3 regions of the Mesorhizobium sp. M2A.F.Ca.ET.043.02.1.1 genome follow, and region 3 is predicted to be linked to each of the others. Evidence: riboswitches for the same ligand, from Rfam matches in the RefSeq annotation. Region 3 holds a riboswitch; each other region holds the start of a gene.

The links. A riboswitch is a leader RNA that binds a small molecule or an ion and turns the genes downstream of it on or off. The one in region 3 is predicted to bind cobalamin.
Region 1: linked by a shared signal. The riboswitch ahead of bluB (5,6-dimethylbenzimidazole synthase) and the one ahead of EJ068_RS17755 (aromatic ring-hydroxylating dioxygenase subunit alpha) in region 3 are both predicted to bind cobalamin.
Region 2: linked by a shared signal. The riboswitch ahead of EJ068_RS03435 (DUF1636 family protein) and the one ahead of EJ068_RS17755 (aromatic ring-hydroxylating dioxygenase subunit alpha) in region 3 are both predicted to bind cobalamin.

Annotation. Positions count from the first base shown of each region.
Region 1 is NZ_CP034445.1:5,263,085-5,267,665, reverse strand. It holds gene EJ068_RS24950 (pirin family protein) at 1-489, opposite strand, end outside; gene EJ068_RS24945 (DUF2277 family protein) at 499-765, opposite strand; gene EJ068_RS24940 (exodeoxyribonuclease VII small subunit) at 803-1,054, opposite strand; gene EJ068_RS24935 (histone deacetylase family protein) at 1,058-1,984, opposite strand; cobalamin riboswitch at 2,100-2,277, shown strand; gene bluB (5,6-dimethylbenzimidazole synthase) at 2,320-3,045, shown strand; gene EJ068_RS24925 (hypothetical protein) at 3,046-4,029, opposite strand; gene EJ068_RS24920 (TetR/AcrR family transcriptional regulator) at 4,160-4,581, opposite strand, start outside.
Region 2 is NZ_CP034445.1:722,264-726,844, forward strand. It holds gene EJ068_RS03415 (NADH-quinone oxidoreductase subunit C) at 1-153, opposite strand, end outside; gene EJ068_RS03420 (NADH-quinone oxidoreductase subunit B) at 158-739, opposite strand; gene EJ068_RS03425 (NADH-quinone oxidoreductase subunit A) at 730-1,095, opposite strand; gene EJ068_RS03430 (winged helix-turn-helix domain-containing protein) at 1,430-2,629, shown strand; cobalamin riboswitch at 2,660-2,864, shown strand; gene EJ068_RS03435 (DUF1636 family protein) at 2,904-3,329, shown strand; gene cobW (cobalamin biosynthesis protein CobW) at 3,332-4,369, shown strand; gene EJ068_RS03445 (cobaltochelatase subunit CobN) at 4,387-4,581, shown strand, end outside.
Region 3 is NZ_CP034445.1:3,693,159-3,697,739, forward strand. It holds gene EJ068_RS17745 (ferredoxin reductase) at 1-516, shown strand, start outside; gene EJ068_RS32690 (hypothetical protein) at 557-703, opposite strand; gene EJ068_RS17750 (hybrid-cluster NAD(P)-dependent oxidoreductase) at 794-1,894, opposite strand; gene EJ068_RS17755 (aromatic ring-hydroxylating dioxygenase subunit alpha) at 1,915-3,162, opposite strand; cobalamin riboswitch at 3,271-3,473, opposite strand; gene EJ068_RS17760 (DUF680 domain-containing protein) at 3,967-4,173, shown strand; gene EJ068_RS17765 (DUF680 domain-containing protein) at 4,243-4,479, shown strand; gene ugpC (sn-glycerol-3-phosphate ABC transporter ATP-binding protein UgpC) at 4,554-4,581, opposite strand, start outside.

The DNA of each region.
Region 1 (4,581 bases), 1.6 Mb from region 3:
GATCTGCGGCAAGCGGGCGACGGACGTGTTCGCGAAGACCGGGGCGATCTCCTCCTTGCCGTCCGGCAGCGCCAGCCAGGTCTGCAGGCCGGAGACCGACATCGGCGCGCCGCGCAGTTCCTCCGGCGTGCGCTCGGAGTGAACGATGCCGCGCCCGGCGGTCATCAAATTCACGTCGCCGGGTGCGATCACCATCTCGGTGCCGAGCGAGTCGCGGTGCCTGATCTTGCCGTCGAACAGATAGGTGACGGTGGAGAGCCCGATATGCGGGTGCGGGCGCACATCGAGCGCGTGGCCGGCGCGCAGGATGGCCGGGCCCATGCGATCAAAGAAGATGAACGGCCCGACCAGACGACGCTTTGCCGTCGGCAAGGCGCGGCGCACCTCGAACCCGCCGATATCCTTGGCGTTGGGGATGACCATCAGCTCGATCTGGTCGCAGGCGAAAGCGTCGCCTGGTTCAGGGTCGTTTCCCGGAAAAAAGCTCATGATGTTCCCTCAGGCGAAAAGCAGCGCCGACCTGGCCTTCGCCTTGGCGGCCTCTTCCTCGCGATTGCGCGGTTCCTGGCTGGTTTCGAGCGAATCGATCAATTCGCGCGCGGCGGCCGCAATCGCCTCCACGGCGTGATAGAAAGCATGCTCGTTGCGCTTGGACGGCTTGGTCGAGCCGCTCAGCTTGCGCACAAATTGCAGCGCTGCGTCATGCACCTCGTCATTGGTCGCCGGCGGCTCGAAATTGGCCAGGGTCTTGATGTTGCGGCACATGGCTTGAACTCCTTACCTGCTTGCTCTGCCACCCAAACTATTCCGCGTCGAGCGGCTCCGTGCCCACCGGCTTGCCGTCGCGCGACAGCCTGATCTTCTCGACCTTGTCCTCGGCCGCCTTGAGCAGCCGGTCGCAATGCGCCTTCAGCGCCTCGCCGCGCTCATAGATCTTGATCGACTGGTCGAGCGGCACGTCGCCGCGCTCCAGGTCATCAACGATCTTCTCCAGCGCGTCGAGCGCCTGTTCGAAGCTCATCGTCTTGACGTCCTCATTGCCTTCCACTGCCATACCCTATCCCTTCATCAGCCGCCCGACATGGGCGGCGACTGAAAATGCCAGTCCCTGCAGATCGTAGCCGCCTTCCAGCAGGCTGACGAGCCTGTTGGAGCTGTGGCGGCCGGCGCGTTCCATCAACTGGCCGGTCGCCCAGTCGAAATCGTCCTCGGTCAGATTGATCTCGGCCAGCGGATCGCGGTGATGCGCGTCGAAGCCGGCAGAAATGATGATCAGGTCCGGCGCGAACGCATCGATCGACGGCAGCACGCGCGACAGGAAGGCGTCGCGGAACATGTCGCTGCCGGTCCGCGGCGCGAGCGGCGCGTTGACGATGTTGCCGGCGCCGGTCTCGCTCTTCGCCCCGGTGCCCGGGTAGAGCGGCATCTGGTGGGTCGAGCAGTAGAGCACCGACGGGTCGTCCCAAAAGATGTCCTGCGTGCCGTTGCCATGATGGACGTCCCAATCGACGATGGCGACGCGCTCGGCCTGATGCTTCTTCTGCGCATAGCGGGCGGCGATGGCCGCCGTGTTGAACAGGCAGAAACCCATCGCCGTAGCCTTTTCGGCATGATGTCCCGGCGGGCGGGCGGCGACGAAGACATTTGAGGCGCGGCCCTCGAAGACGTCGTCGACCGCCGCGTTGGCCGCGCCGATCGCCGTCACCGCGGCCTGCCAGCTTTTCGGGCTGGCGCTGGTGTCGGCATCGATCGAGACGATGCCGGTCCGAGGGATCGCCGCACGCACGCGCTCGACGAAAGTCTCGGGGTGCGCATAGAGGATGGTTTTCTCATCGCCTTCCGGCGCCTTGACGCGGTCGAGCGCCGAAAACGCCTCGTCGTCCAGCACGCGCTCGATGGCGCGCAGGCGGTCGGGCCGCTCGGGGTGGCCGGGCGGCGTGAGGTGTTCGAGGAAGATTGAGTGCGTGTAGAGACGGGTGGCCATGGCGCCTAATCTAGGCACCCGCGGCCGTAATGACCATGTTTGAAAAGCCGAATGGCTGGGGAAATTGCGCCAGCCCATGTCGTCCGCGCCATTGGCGGGTGCCGAACTTCGCGGTAAGGTCGTCCCGCTGCCTGGTGCCCGCGACGCGGGAGAATCGGGAACACGGTTTTATTCCGTGGCGTGCCCAACGCTGTGAGGGGGACCGCGCCGGCAAATGCCACTGTCGATGACGGGAAGGCGCCGGAGCGGGACGATCCCGAGCCAGAAGACCGGCCCGGCAGACATGGTTTTCCGCTTGGTCAGGCGGGGGACTGCTTGTCGCAAGGGGAAAAGCGATGACGGCAGCAGCGATCGCCGCGTGTGGCGACGACTTTGACCAATTGGCGCGCGACGCGGTGTACCGGGCGATGTTCACCAGGCGCGACGTGCGCAGCCATTTTGTACCCGACAATCTGGATGACTGTGTGCTGGCGCGGCTTCTCACCGCCGCGCACCATGCGCCGTCTGTTGGCTACATGCAGCCGTGGAATTTCATCGTCATCCGTGATGCCGAGCGGCGCAGACAGGTGCGCGACCTGTTCCTCGCCGCGCGCGAGCAGGAATTGCCGGCGATCGAGGCGGAACGGCAGGCGCTCTACCGGAAGCTGAAACTCGAAGGCATCTGCGAAAGCGCGCTCAATCTTTGCATCACCTGCGACCGGCAGCGCTCGAAGGACTCGCCGCTCGGGCGCTGGCACAATCCGGAGATGGATCTCTACAGCACCGTCTGCGCGGTGCAGAATTTCTGGCTGGCGGCACGCGCCGAAGGCGTCGGCGTCGGCTGGGTGAGCATCATCGAGATGGAGGCGCTGAAGCGGCTTCTGTCGATCCCGGAGCATGTCACGCCGATCGCCTATCTCTGCGTCGGCCCCGTCTCGGAATTCGCGCCGAGGCCCGACCTCGAGGCGCATGGCTGGGCCAAGCGTCTGCCGCTGCCCGAGTTGGTGATGAGCGAGACGTTTCGCGGCGCCGGCGAGGCGCCGCTCAAGTCGGCGATTGCAAGGCTAGGTCGCCAGCAGTGATCAAGCGGCCCGGGGCGTATCCCAGCGCGAGCCGCCGCCGAAGGAGCCCAGCGCCTTGTCGCGCAGCTCCCTGAATTTGGACGAGGCCTCGGCGAGCCGCGTGTCCCATTCGGGGTTGGGCACCTGGCCTTCGATGGCTTCGAAATAGACCTGCATCAGCGAGGCGATGGCGAAGGGCTCGATGAAGGCCGCCTTGAAGGCCCAGGCAAAGACGATGGCCAGCACGAAGGCCCAGCCGGCCAATTGTCCGGGCATGACCCACAGGATCGCGGCGGCGGGCGCCAGCATCAACAGGAAGATGACGAAGGACACGCCCCACATGATCACCGCCAGCCACACGGCGTTCTTGACCATGTGCTTGCCGTTCTGGGCGTAAAGCACGACGCCTTGCCGGGCCGTCTCGAAGGGCGAGTTCGAATTGATGCGGATGTTGTAGCCGAGGATGATTTCGTCGACATAGGTCAGAGACAGGCGGATCACCGTGTTGATGAAGCTGACTAGGCCGCTCAGGCCCGGAATGGGCAGGAAGGCGGCAACGCCGCCGATCAGGCCGGTGATGGCGCGGATGGCGCCCTTGACCAGCTGGTCCACGACGAAAAGGATGTTGGCCTCGGCGAAACGCTGGCTGACCACTTCCTTGGCATAGGCGATCTGGCCCTGGCCGTCGGGCACGTCATGGCCGTCGATCAGATGTACCATGACGGCGATATGGCCGGCTTTCAGCACATAAAGGATGTATTCGCGGATCCAGTAGACGGCGATCGACACGATGCCGAAGCCGACCACGCCACCCCACAGCGCAAAGGACATCGGTCCATCCGGATCGGTCGAGATATGACCGACACCGTAGCCGACGCTGGCGCCCGTGCCGGTCGCCATGATGTAGGCGACTGTGATGCCGAAATAGACGATCATGCGAAAGACGATGAACGGCCATGTCCGCATCATGATGGACACAGACCGGCCAATGCTGAAGTCCCACATGGCCCCGACTCTCCACGCCCTAAGAGATGGCGCAGGAGGATGCGCTCGCCCCATAGATTGTCAATCGCGGCAGGGTTGCACCGGCCCGAAACCGGTGCACAACGCGGTGGCTTGGTTACCCAAGCGTGCCTCAGGGCTTTTGGCGTAAGCCTTCGAGCAGTTGCTTGAAGGCGGCGATCGCCTTCTTCGAGGTGGCTTCCGGATCATTCGAATTGGCGATGCGCTGCGCGGCCTGGCTGCTGGCACCATTGATCAGCCGCGAGGTTGTCTCAGGGTCGACATCGGTGACGACCACGCCCTCTTCCTGCAGCTTCGTCAGGTGGTCGGTCATCGAGGCGATGCAAGCGCTGGCATTCGGCCACTGCGCCGGGTCACCGAGCACCGCCGGGCCGTCGCGGAACATGATGCGCTGGATTTCCGGCTCCAGCGCCATCTCGATATAGGTGGTGCACTCGTCGACGAAATGCTGCCAGCGCGTCGGCGCCCTCGAGGCCACCTCGTTGACGCGCAAGGCCATTTCGCGGTCGATCTCGGCGATCACGGCCTGCAGCA
Region 2 (4,581 bases), 3.0 Mb from region 3:
GCGCACATCGTCGCGCAGGAAGGTCGCGACCTCGATCAGATTGCCCGGCTCGACCGAAATGGTCAGCTCGCCATAGGCAAGCACGGCTTCGCCGATGCGGCCGGAGAGCTTCTCGCCGAGATAGGTGGAGAGTTCGTTCAACGCCAGGGTCATCGGCTCACCGTTCGATCGTGCCGGTGCGGCGGATCTTCTTCTGCAGAAGGAGAATGCCGTAGAGCAGCGCTTCCGCGCTCGGCGGGCAGCCGGGCACATAGATGTCGACCGGCACGACGCGGTCGCAGCCGCGCACCACCGAATAGGAATAGTGGTAGTAGCCGCCGCCATTGGCGCAGGAGCCCATCGAGATGACGTAGCGCGGCTCCGGCATCTGGTCGTAGACCTTGCGCAGTGCCGGCGCCATCTTGTTGGTCAGCGTGCCGGCGACGATCATGATGTCGGACTGGCGGGGAGACGCGCGCGGCGCGACGCCGAAACGCTCCGAGTCATAGCGCGGCATCGAGGTGTGGATCATCTCGACCGCGCAGCAGGCGAGGCCGAAGGTCATGAACATCAGCGAGCCGCTGCGCGCCCAGGTGATCAGCGCTTCGGTCGAGGTGACAAGGAAGCCCTTGTCGGCCAGCTCATTGTTGATTTCGAGGAAGAAGGGATCGTCCTCCCCCACCGGCCTGCCGGTGTTGGGGTCGATGATGCCCTTGGGCTTCGGCGCGACGAGGGTGCCTGAACTGTCGTTCAATCCCATTCCAGCGCTCCTTTTTTCCATTCATAGGCAAAGCCGATGGTCAGCACCGCCAGAAACACCATCATCGACCAGAAGCCGAGCATGCCGAGCTTCGAGAAGGACACCGCCCATGGGAACAGGAAGGCGACCTCGAGATCGAAGATGATGAACAGGATCGACACCAGGTAGAAGCGGATGTCGAACTTCATGCGGGCGTCGTCGAACGAGTTGAACCCGCATTCATAGGCGGAAAGCTTTTCCGGATCGGGATTGCGATAGGCCACCAGGAAGGGGGCAATGATGAGCGCCAGACCCACGATCATCGCCACGGCGATGAACAGCACGATAGGCAGATATGAACTCAGGAGTGCGCTCATGCGGCGGCTTTCCTTCGGCGGGGTAGTTCACTTTGATTACAGCAACGAACTCTAATGCGGAAGCGTGACAGTTTAACCGCTGAACCGTTTTAAGGGAGCCCATGCTGCAACGCGGCGAGGGTTAGCGCAGCGGTTTCGGTGACGCAAGTCAAACCTTGTTCAAATCGCGGCCCTGGACGCCATATCGGAAGAAACTGGTCCGATCCGCTCCTGTTTGATTTCCTTCGCTTTTTACTCCACTTTTCTCTCCTGACATATCTCCCGCCATTTGCCTGCTAGCATGGCCGGAATCACCGGCTAAAAACCAACGGACGATCGGGGCAAGGACAGCTTGATGAAGGAGAAGATCTCGCTCGCCATGGCCAGGCGCATTGCGCTTGGATCACAGGGGTTCAACGACCCTCGTCCCGCAGGGGTTCCGGATCGCCGGCACCTTGCGCGCGTGCTTTCGCGAACCGGCCTGTTGCAGATCGATTCCGTCAGCGCCGTGGTGCGCGCTCATTATATGCCGCTCTATTCCCGCCTCGGCCCCTACCCGCTTGCGCTGCTCGACAACGCCGCGGTCACCCGCAAGCGCGCGGTCTTTGAATATTGGGCGCATGAGGCGTCGTTCCTGCCTGTCGAGACCTACCCCTTGCTGCGCTGGCGCATGCAGCGCGCCGAGCAGGGCGAGGAGATGTATCTCGGCCTGGCCAAATGGGGCCGTGAGCGCAAGGAAATGATCGACGAGATCTATAGAGAGGTCGCCGATCGCGGGCCGATCGCCGCCTCCGACATCGAGGGCCACAAGGGCAATGGCGGCTGGTGGGGCTGGAGCGAGGCCAAGCACGCCTTCGAATGGCTGTTCTGGGCCGGGCGCATCACCACCGCCTACCGGCGCGGTTTCGAGCGCTATTACGACCTGCCCGAGCGCGTTTTGCCGCAGGCCGTGCTCGACCTGCCGGTGCCCTCGGTCGAGGACGCGCATCGCGAATTGCTGCGTATCTCGGCCCGCGCCCACGGCATCGCCAGCTATGGCGACCTGCGCGACTATTTTCGCCTGGCCCCCGGGGATACGAAGGACCGCATCGAGGAACTGGTCGAAGCCGGTGAATTGCTGCCGGTGAAGGTCGAGGGCTGGGATAAGCCCGCCTATCTTCACCCCGACGCCCGAATCCCGCGCAGGATCGAGGCGCGCGCCCTGCTCGCCCCCTTCGATCCCGTGGTTTTCGAACGCACGCGCACCGAAAAGCTCTTCAATTTCCGCTACCGCATCGAGATCTACACGCCGGCCGAAAAGCGCCAATACGGCTACTACGTGCTGCCCTTCCTGCTCGGCGACCGCATCGTCGCCCGCGTCGACCTGAGGGCCGACCGGCCTGCGAGCATCTTGCGCGTCCACGCCGCCTATGCCGAGGCCGGCGCGCCACCCGAGACGGCAGCCCAACTCTTCGAGGAGCTGAAGCAGATGCAGGGCTGGCTCGGCCTTGAGGCGATCGAAGTGACGCCGGCCGGCGACCTCGGACCGGCGCTGGCCGACATCGCAGTGTCGTAGCCGCGCGTTGACAGGCGCCTAGCCGTAAGCCTAAATCCTGACCCAGACGGTCTTCTCCCGGCAAAGGGAGGAGCCAAGAGGGAATGCGGTGCGGGCCAAAAGCCCAAATCCGCGGCTGTCCCCGCAACTGTGAGCGACGAGCCCCGGCCGAAAACCACTGGGATGTTCCCGGGAAGGCGGCATCTGAGGCGACGACCCGCGAGCCAGGAGACCTGCCGTCTGAGACTTTAAGTATCCGAATGCCCGGCGGGTTTTCCGGGCAAGGAGCCTGGTTTTGGATCGCAACGGCAGTTTCCCGGCAAACATCGCGGACATTTCGTCCGAGCCCGACGCGTCAGACGGCGTGACCGTCATCGTCTGCTCATCCTGCCGCGACGAGACCGGCTCGGACGCGCATCCGCGCGCCGGCGCGCTGCTGGCCGAAGACACGCGCCGCGCCGTATCGGGCGAGAACATCCGCATCCGCACCGTCGAATGCCTTGGCAACTGCAAGCGTCGGCTGAGCGCCGCGCTGTTGCGCGACGGCTGCTGGAGCTACGTCTTCGGCGATCTGGAAACGACCAGCGGCGCCGACCTCGTCGCCGGCGCAAAGCTCTTCGCCACTTCGACCGACGGCCTGATCCCCTGGCGCGGCCGGCCTGATTCCCTCAAACGCGGCCTGGTTGCCCGCATCCCTCCCCTCGACATGCTGAAGGACTGACCATGAACGCTTCCGTTTTCCGCGTGCCCTGCACCGTCGTCACCGGCTTCCTCGGCGCCGGCAAGACGACGCTGATCCGCAACCTGCTCGAGAACGCCAAGGGCAAGCGGCTGGCAATCATCGTCAACGAGTTCGGCGATGTCGGCATCGACGGCGAGATCCTGAAGGGCTGCGGCGTCGACACCTGCCCGGAGGAAAACATCGTCGAGCTCGCCAATGGCTGCATCTGCTGCACCGTCGCCGACGACTTCGTGCCGGCGCTCGACCAGATCCTGTCTCGCACGCCGAAGGTCGACCACATCCTGATCGAGACCTCCGGCCTCGCTCTGCCGAAGCCGCTTGTGCAGGCTTTTCAGTGGCCGACGGTGAAGAGCCGCGTGACGGTTGACGGCGTCGTTGCCGTGGTCGACGGCCCGGCGCTGGCCGACGGCCGAGTTGCCTCCGACATGGATGCGCTGCAGGCGCAGCGCGCCGCCGACGACTCGCTCGACCATGACGACCCGGTCGAGGAGGTGTTCGAGGACCAGATTGCCTGCGCCGACCTGATCATCCTGTCGAAGAGCGACCTGATGGATGCGGCGGGCTCTGAGCGCGCCAACGCCGTCATCGGCGAGCATGTGGCGCGCGCCGTGAAAATCGTGCCGACCGCGCAGGGCAAGGTCGATCCTTCGGTACTGCTCGGCCTCGGCCTCGCCGTCGAGGACGACATTGAGAACCGCAAGACCCATCACGACGACGAGCTCGACCACGAGCATGACGATTTCGATTCCTTCGTCATCGACATCCCGTCGATTGCCAATCCGGACGAGTTGGCAAAGCGCGTCGCCCTTGCCGCAGAGCAGGAAAATGTGTTGCGCGTCAAAGGCTTCGTCGAGGTCGGCGGCAAGCCGATGCGGCTTCTGCTCCAGGCCGTCGGCCCGCGCGTCAACCATTATTACGACCGCGCTTGGACAGCCGAAGACGAACGCCGCTCGCGGCTTGTCGTCATCGGCCTCAAGGGGCTGAACCGCCCGGCGATCGAGCGTATCCTCGCCGGCTGAGGGAAATCCGGACTGCGATGCATATCCTCGCCACAACATCCGCTTCGCTCGACGATCTCGCCGAGCCGATCGACCTCAGGCAGACGCCTGCGGATGTCGTGGCGCTGTCCTTCACCGACAGCGACCTCGCCGGCCTGGCCGCTGCTTGGAAGGCCGATGCCGCGCGGCTGCCCTCGATGCGGCTGGCGGCTCTTCGCGATCTTCGCCACCCG
Region 3 (4,581 bases):
GAGCGGCTGGACGACGGCGAGGTCTCGCCCTTCTTTCACGACGTGGCCGCCGTCGGCGACGAGATCGAGCTGCGCGGGCCGCTGGGCGGCCATTTCATCTGGGAGGAGAGCGACGGCGGGCCGATCCTTCTGGTCGGCGGCGGCTCGGGCGTTGTGCCGCTGATGGCGATGGTGCGTCATCGCACGCTGCGCAACACGGCGGTGCCCGTCGCGCTGGTGTTTTCGGCGCGGGTCTGGGACGAGGTAATCTTCCGCGACGAGCTGATCGGCCTCGACGACCGTCGCGACGGATTCGACCTGGTTTTGACGCTGACCCGCGAACCGGCGAGGCGGCCCTCCGATTATTCCCGGCGCGTCGACGCCCGCATGATGGCGCAGGCCGTCGAGCGCCTGCCCAAGACGCCAAGGCTCGCCTATGTCTGCGGCTCGAATGCGTTCGTCTCGGCCGCCGCCGACGCCTTGATCGGCGCCGGCGTTCCGGCGGGGATCATCCGCACCGAGCGCTACGGGGTTTAGATCATGATCCCGAAAAGTGGGTGCCGGTTTTCGGGAGGGATCATGCTTCAACAAAGAGCATGATCCCGGAAAGTGGGAACCGGTTTTCGGAAGAGATCATGCTCCAACAAAGAGCTGGATCAGGATGGCGATTCAACGGAAAATCATCCTGATCCGGCGCGCCGATTGCTCGGCGAGCCTTCGCCACGAGACGCCTCCGGGCACTGAACTTCTGTTCGGCAGGACAGCGGCCGGCGAGGGTGTTCCCGCAACGGCCCTTGCCTCGACCGACAAGCCTTCAGGCCTCGATGTCCAGCGCCGACAACGGCCTCGAACAGCAGGCCAGGATATAGCCGTCATCGATCTCGTGATCGAGAATGCCGCCATTGTGGCTCATCGAAACCTCGCCGGAGACCTTTTTCACCTTGCAGGTGCCGCAGAGACCGAACTCGCAGGCCGCCGGGATCCTGACGCCCGAAGCGCGCGCCGTCTGCAGCACGGTCTGTCCGGGGACGCATTCCGCACCGACGTTTGAAAGCGAAAAGCGGACCGGCGTCACCGCCTCGGCGAGCGGCTTGGCTTCGTCGCCGGCCGGCATCGCGAACGGCGCCGGGACTTCTTCCACGGCCGGCGCCGCGAAGCTCTCCTGATGGTAGCGGCTCATGTCGAAGCCGGCGGCCTCCAGCATCTGGCGCACGGCGCGCATGAAGGGGTCGGGCCCGCAGCAGAAGATTTCCCGCTCGCGGAAATCGGGTGCCAGAAGCGGCAGCCGGATCGCGTCGATGCGGCCCATATGGCCGAACCAGCCCTCGCGGCTCGACCGCTCCTCGATCATGAAGCCGAGCGACAGGCCGGGCATGCGGCTGCCGAGCAGTTCGAGCTCCTTGCGGAAGATGATCTCTTCCGGCCGCCGCGCGCAATTGACGAAACCGACATCGGTCCAGGGCGCGCAGTCGTTCAGCCAGCGCAGCATCGACATCATCGGCGTGACGCCGGAACCGGCCGAAATGAACAGATATTTGGCCGCCGGATGGCTGTGCAGCGAGAAATCGCCGGTCGGCCCATAGGCCTTCACATGGACGCCGGGCTTCAGATTGTCGAACATCCAGCGCGTGCCGACGCTGTCGGCTCGCGCTTTCACCGTCACCGCGATCGAGAACGGCCGCGACGGCGAGGACGACAGCGTGTAGGTCCGCATCAGCGGCCCGTCGGCCGTCGGCAATTCCAGCGTCACGAACTGCCCGGGTTTGTAGCGGAACCAGGTCTGATTGTCGGAGCGGAATGTGAACGTCTTCACCTGCGGCGCCTCGTCGCTGACGCCGATCACTTCCAGCACCTGCAGCCTGTCGTTCCAGGGCGCCATCTCGTCGAGATGGCGATAGAGGCCGAGATCCGTCATCGCGTTCATCTCCTTAGCCTTCAGGCGACGCTGCGCAACGCCGGGCGACCGCCTTCGGCAAGGCGCGGACCGATGAAGGAGGCGTACCACTCGACGAACTGGATGACACCGCCCTCATGCAACTCGGAATAGGGACCAGGCTCGTAAGCCGGTGACAGGATGCCGAGCGCGTTTTCCTCGACGATGCGGCGGTCCTGATCGTTGGTCTCGGTCCAGACATGGGTGAGCTCTGCCAGATCGTAGTCGACGCCTTCCACTGCGTCCTTGTGGACCAGCCATTTCGTCGTCACCGCGGTCTCGGTGGCGCTGATCGGCAGCACGCGGAAGGTGACGGCGTGATCGATGAGGATGTGGTTCCACGTGGTCGGGTAATGGTAGTGCATCAACGTGCCGATGCGGTCGGCGGCGACCCCGGCGGACAGGTTTTTCGTCACGGCGCGCTTGCCGCTCATCGTGTAGCTGACGGCGTCGCGCAGCAGCGGCGCGCGCGTTGCGCGGTATTGCCCGGCCGGATCGATCCGGAACCGGCTCGGCAGACCCGCCGCCTCGCATTTCGCCCAGTGCGCAAGCATTTCCGGATCGCTGTCGGCGCCTTGCACACCTGTCACCGTCGGCGCTTCCGGGAAAGTCTTGCACAGTTCTGGATGGTTGCCGGCGCAATGATAGCACTCGCGGTTGTTTTCCCAGACGAGCTTCCAGTTACCCTTTTCGACGATCGTCGATTCGAATGCGACCTTCGCCTCGCTCAGCCGGTGCGGCAGGAGATAGGGTTCGATCATGGCGCGCATCGGCGCGAAGTCGGCGGGCTCCTTTGCCAGGCAGATGAAGATGTAGCCGCCGACGCTCTCGCAGGCGACCGGCTTCAGGCCGAACTGGCTTTTGTCGAACCCTTCCGCCATCTGGCGGGCAAATAGCAGCCGCCCGTCGAGCTCGTAAGTCCACTGATGGTAGGGACAGACCAGCTTGGCGGCGGTGCCCTTGTCGGTGTTGCACACGCGGCTGCCGCGATGCCGGCAGGAGTTGTGGAAAGCGTTGATCCTTCCCTTCTGGTCGCGGACCAGCACCACCGGATAATCGCCGATCTGAACGGTGATGTAGCTGCCTGGTTTCGGCAGCTCGCAATCATGGCCGATGAACAACCAGTCACGATGCCAGATCAGCTCCATATCGAGCTTGAAATAATCGGGATCGGTGTAGAAGGGCTGCTCAAGCGAGTAGCCCTGCTTGCGGCTCTGCAGGAGCCTCAGCATGTCGTTGCGCGCATCCATGTCCTGTCCTCGCATCAAGGACTGAACTGGTGGTGATGGAGAAGAACGACCGCCACCGGCAGGGCCGGGCACGCGCCGTCCGCCTCTTGACCGCCCACCGCGATCAGTCGAGTTCAAAATGTCTCTGGCTGGTTTCCGGGCTTTGGAGTTGCCCTCGCGGGCGGTCGCAACACCTTCCCAGGCCCATGGCCCAGTGGTCTCCCGTTGCGACCTCACTCCACCACCGTTGCGGGGGCAGCGCCGGATTTCGACCGGCTTCCCAATTCTCCGCCTCATCGCGACGAAGCGGCACCTGAGATGGCCTGATCTAACCACGACGGCCGGTTTCCCGTCGGCATGAAAACGACATCGCATCCATACGGCGCGACAATGGGCGGCGTATTCATGGTGCTGAGCCTCGTCTCTTTCGCCACGCCCTCCGGCTCCGGAGGCGCTCCCTGAACGAGATTCGCGAGGGCTCCGATGGTTAACAGTATCAAAAAGTGACTATTAGCAGATTCTAAAATCGAACCGAACGGTTCGTTTCTGTTGACGGTGCGTGCAGAACGTTGTGAACGTTGGCGCTCCGACACACTTGGTGAGCCAACTGCCGAACTCACATAAGTCATTGATTAAATTCGATAAAAATATGGTCATAGGCATGCTTATGAAAACTTCAAGATGCGGATTCATAGTCCAGACGAAAAAACTTCGTGATTGGAATCCGGCGATCGGCTCACCCAAATCAGCGCTGTCCGAACGACGCGATTTCATTCCCAAGACACGCCGCTAGACGGACTGAATAAAGATACTGGAGTAGCAAAAATGAAAAAGATTGTTCTCACTGCCGCCGCCCTTCTGGCAATTTCCGGCAGCGCCTTTGCCGGTAGCGACAATTACAACGCGCAGGCTGCCAACCCGCCGGCCGCCACGGTCGACTCTTCTTACACGGCCTCGGTCCGCAAGTCCGAACCGACTGAACAGAAGCCTGTCACCACGGGCGCCGACCGCAACCTTTTCGGTAACAACTAACAGCCGACTTCGAACGGCGACGGGTTTGCCCGTCGCCTCGGTCGGATCAGGAAATTCAGGAGTACTGAGATGAAAAAGATCATTCTTGCCACCGCGGCTCTCATGGCCGTTTCCTCGGCTGCTTTTGCGGGCAGCGACAATTACGGCAACAGCGGCGTCAACCAGCCGGCTCCCGCCGTGGATACGACCCGCACCTCGTCGATCGGCAACGACTCGCCGGTCTACAAGCTGCTGAATTCGTCGCGCGACGGGCAGAAGTCAGCTCCGCAGCAGGGCAGCGACCGCGACCACTTCGGCAATCGTTAACAGCCGACCGTGATTTGAAATAGGAGCGGCGGGCCGAGGCCCGCCGCTTTTTCTTTGCCGCAGCGGCTCTGCGCTCAGGCCGCCTTCGCTTCTTCGCGATGC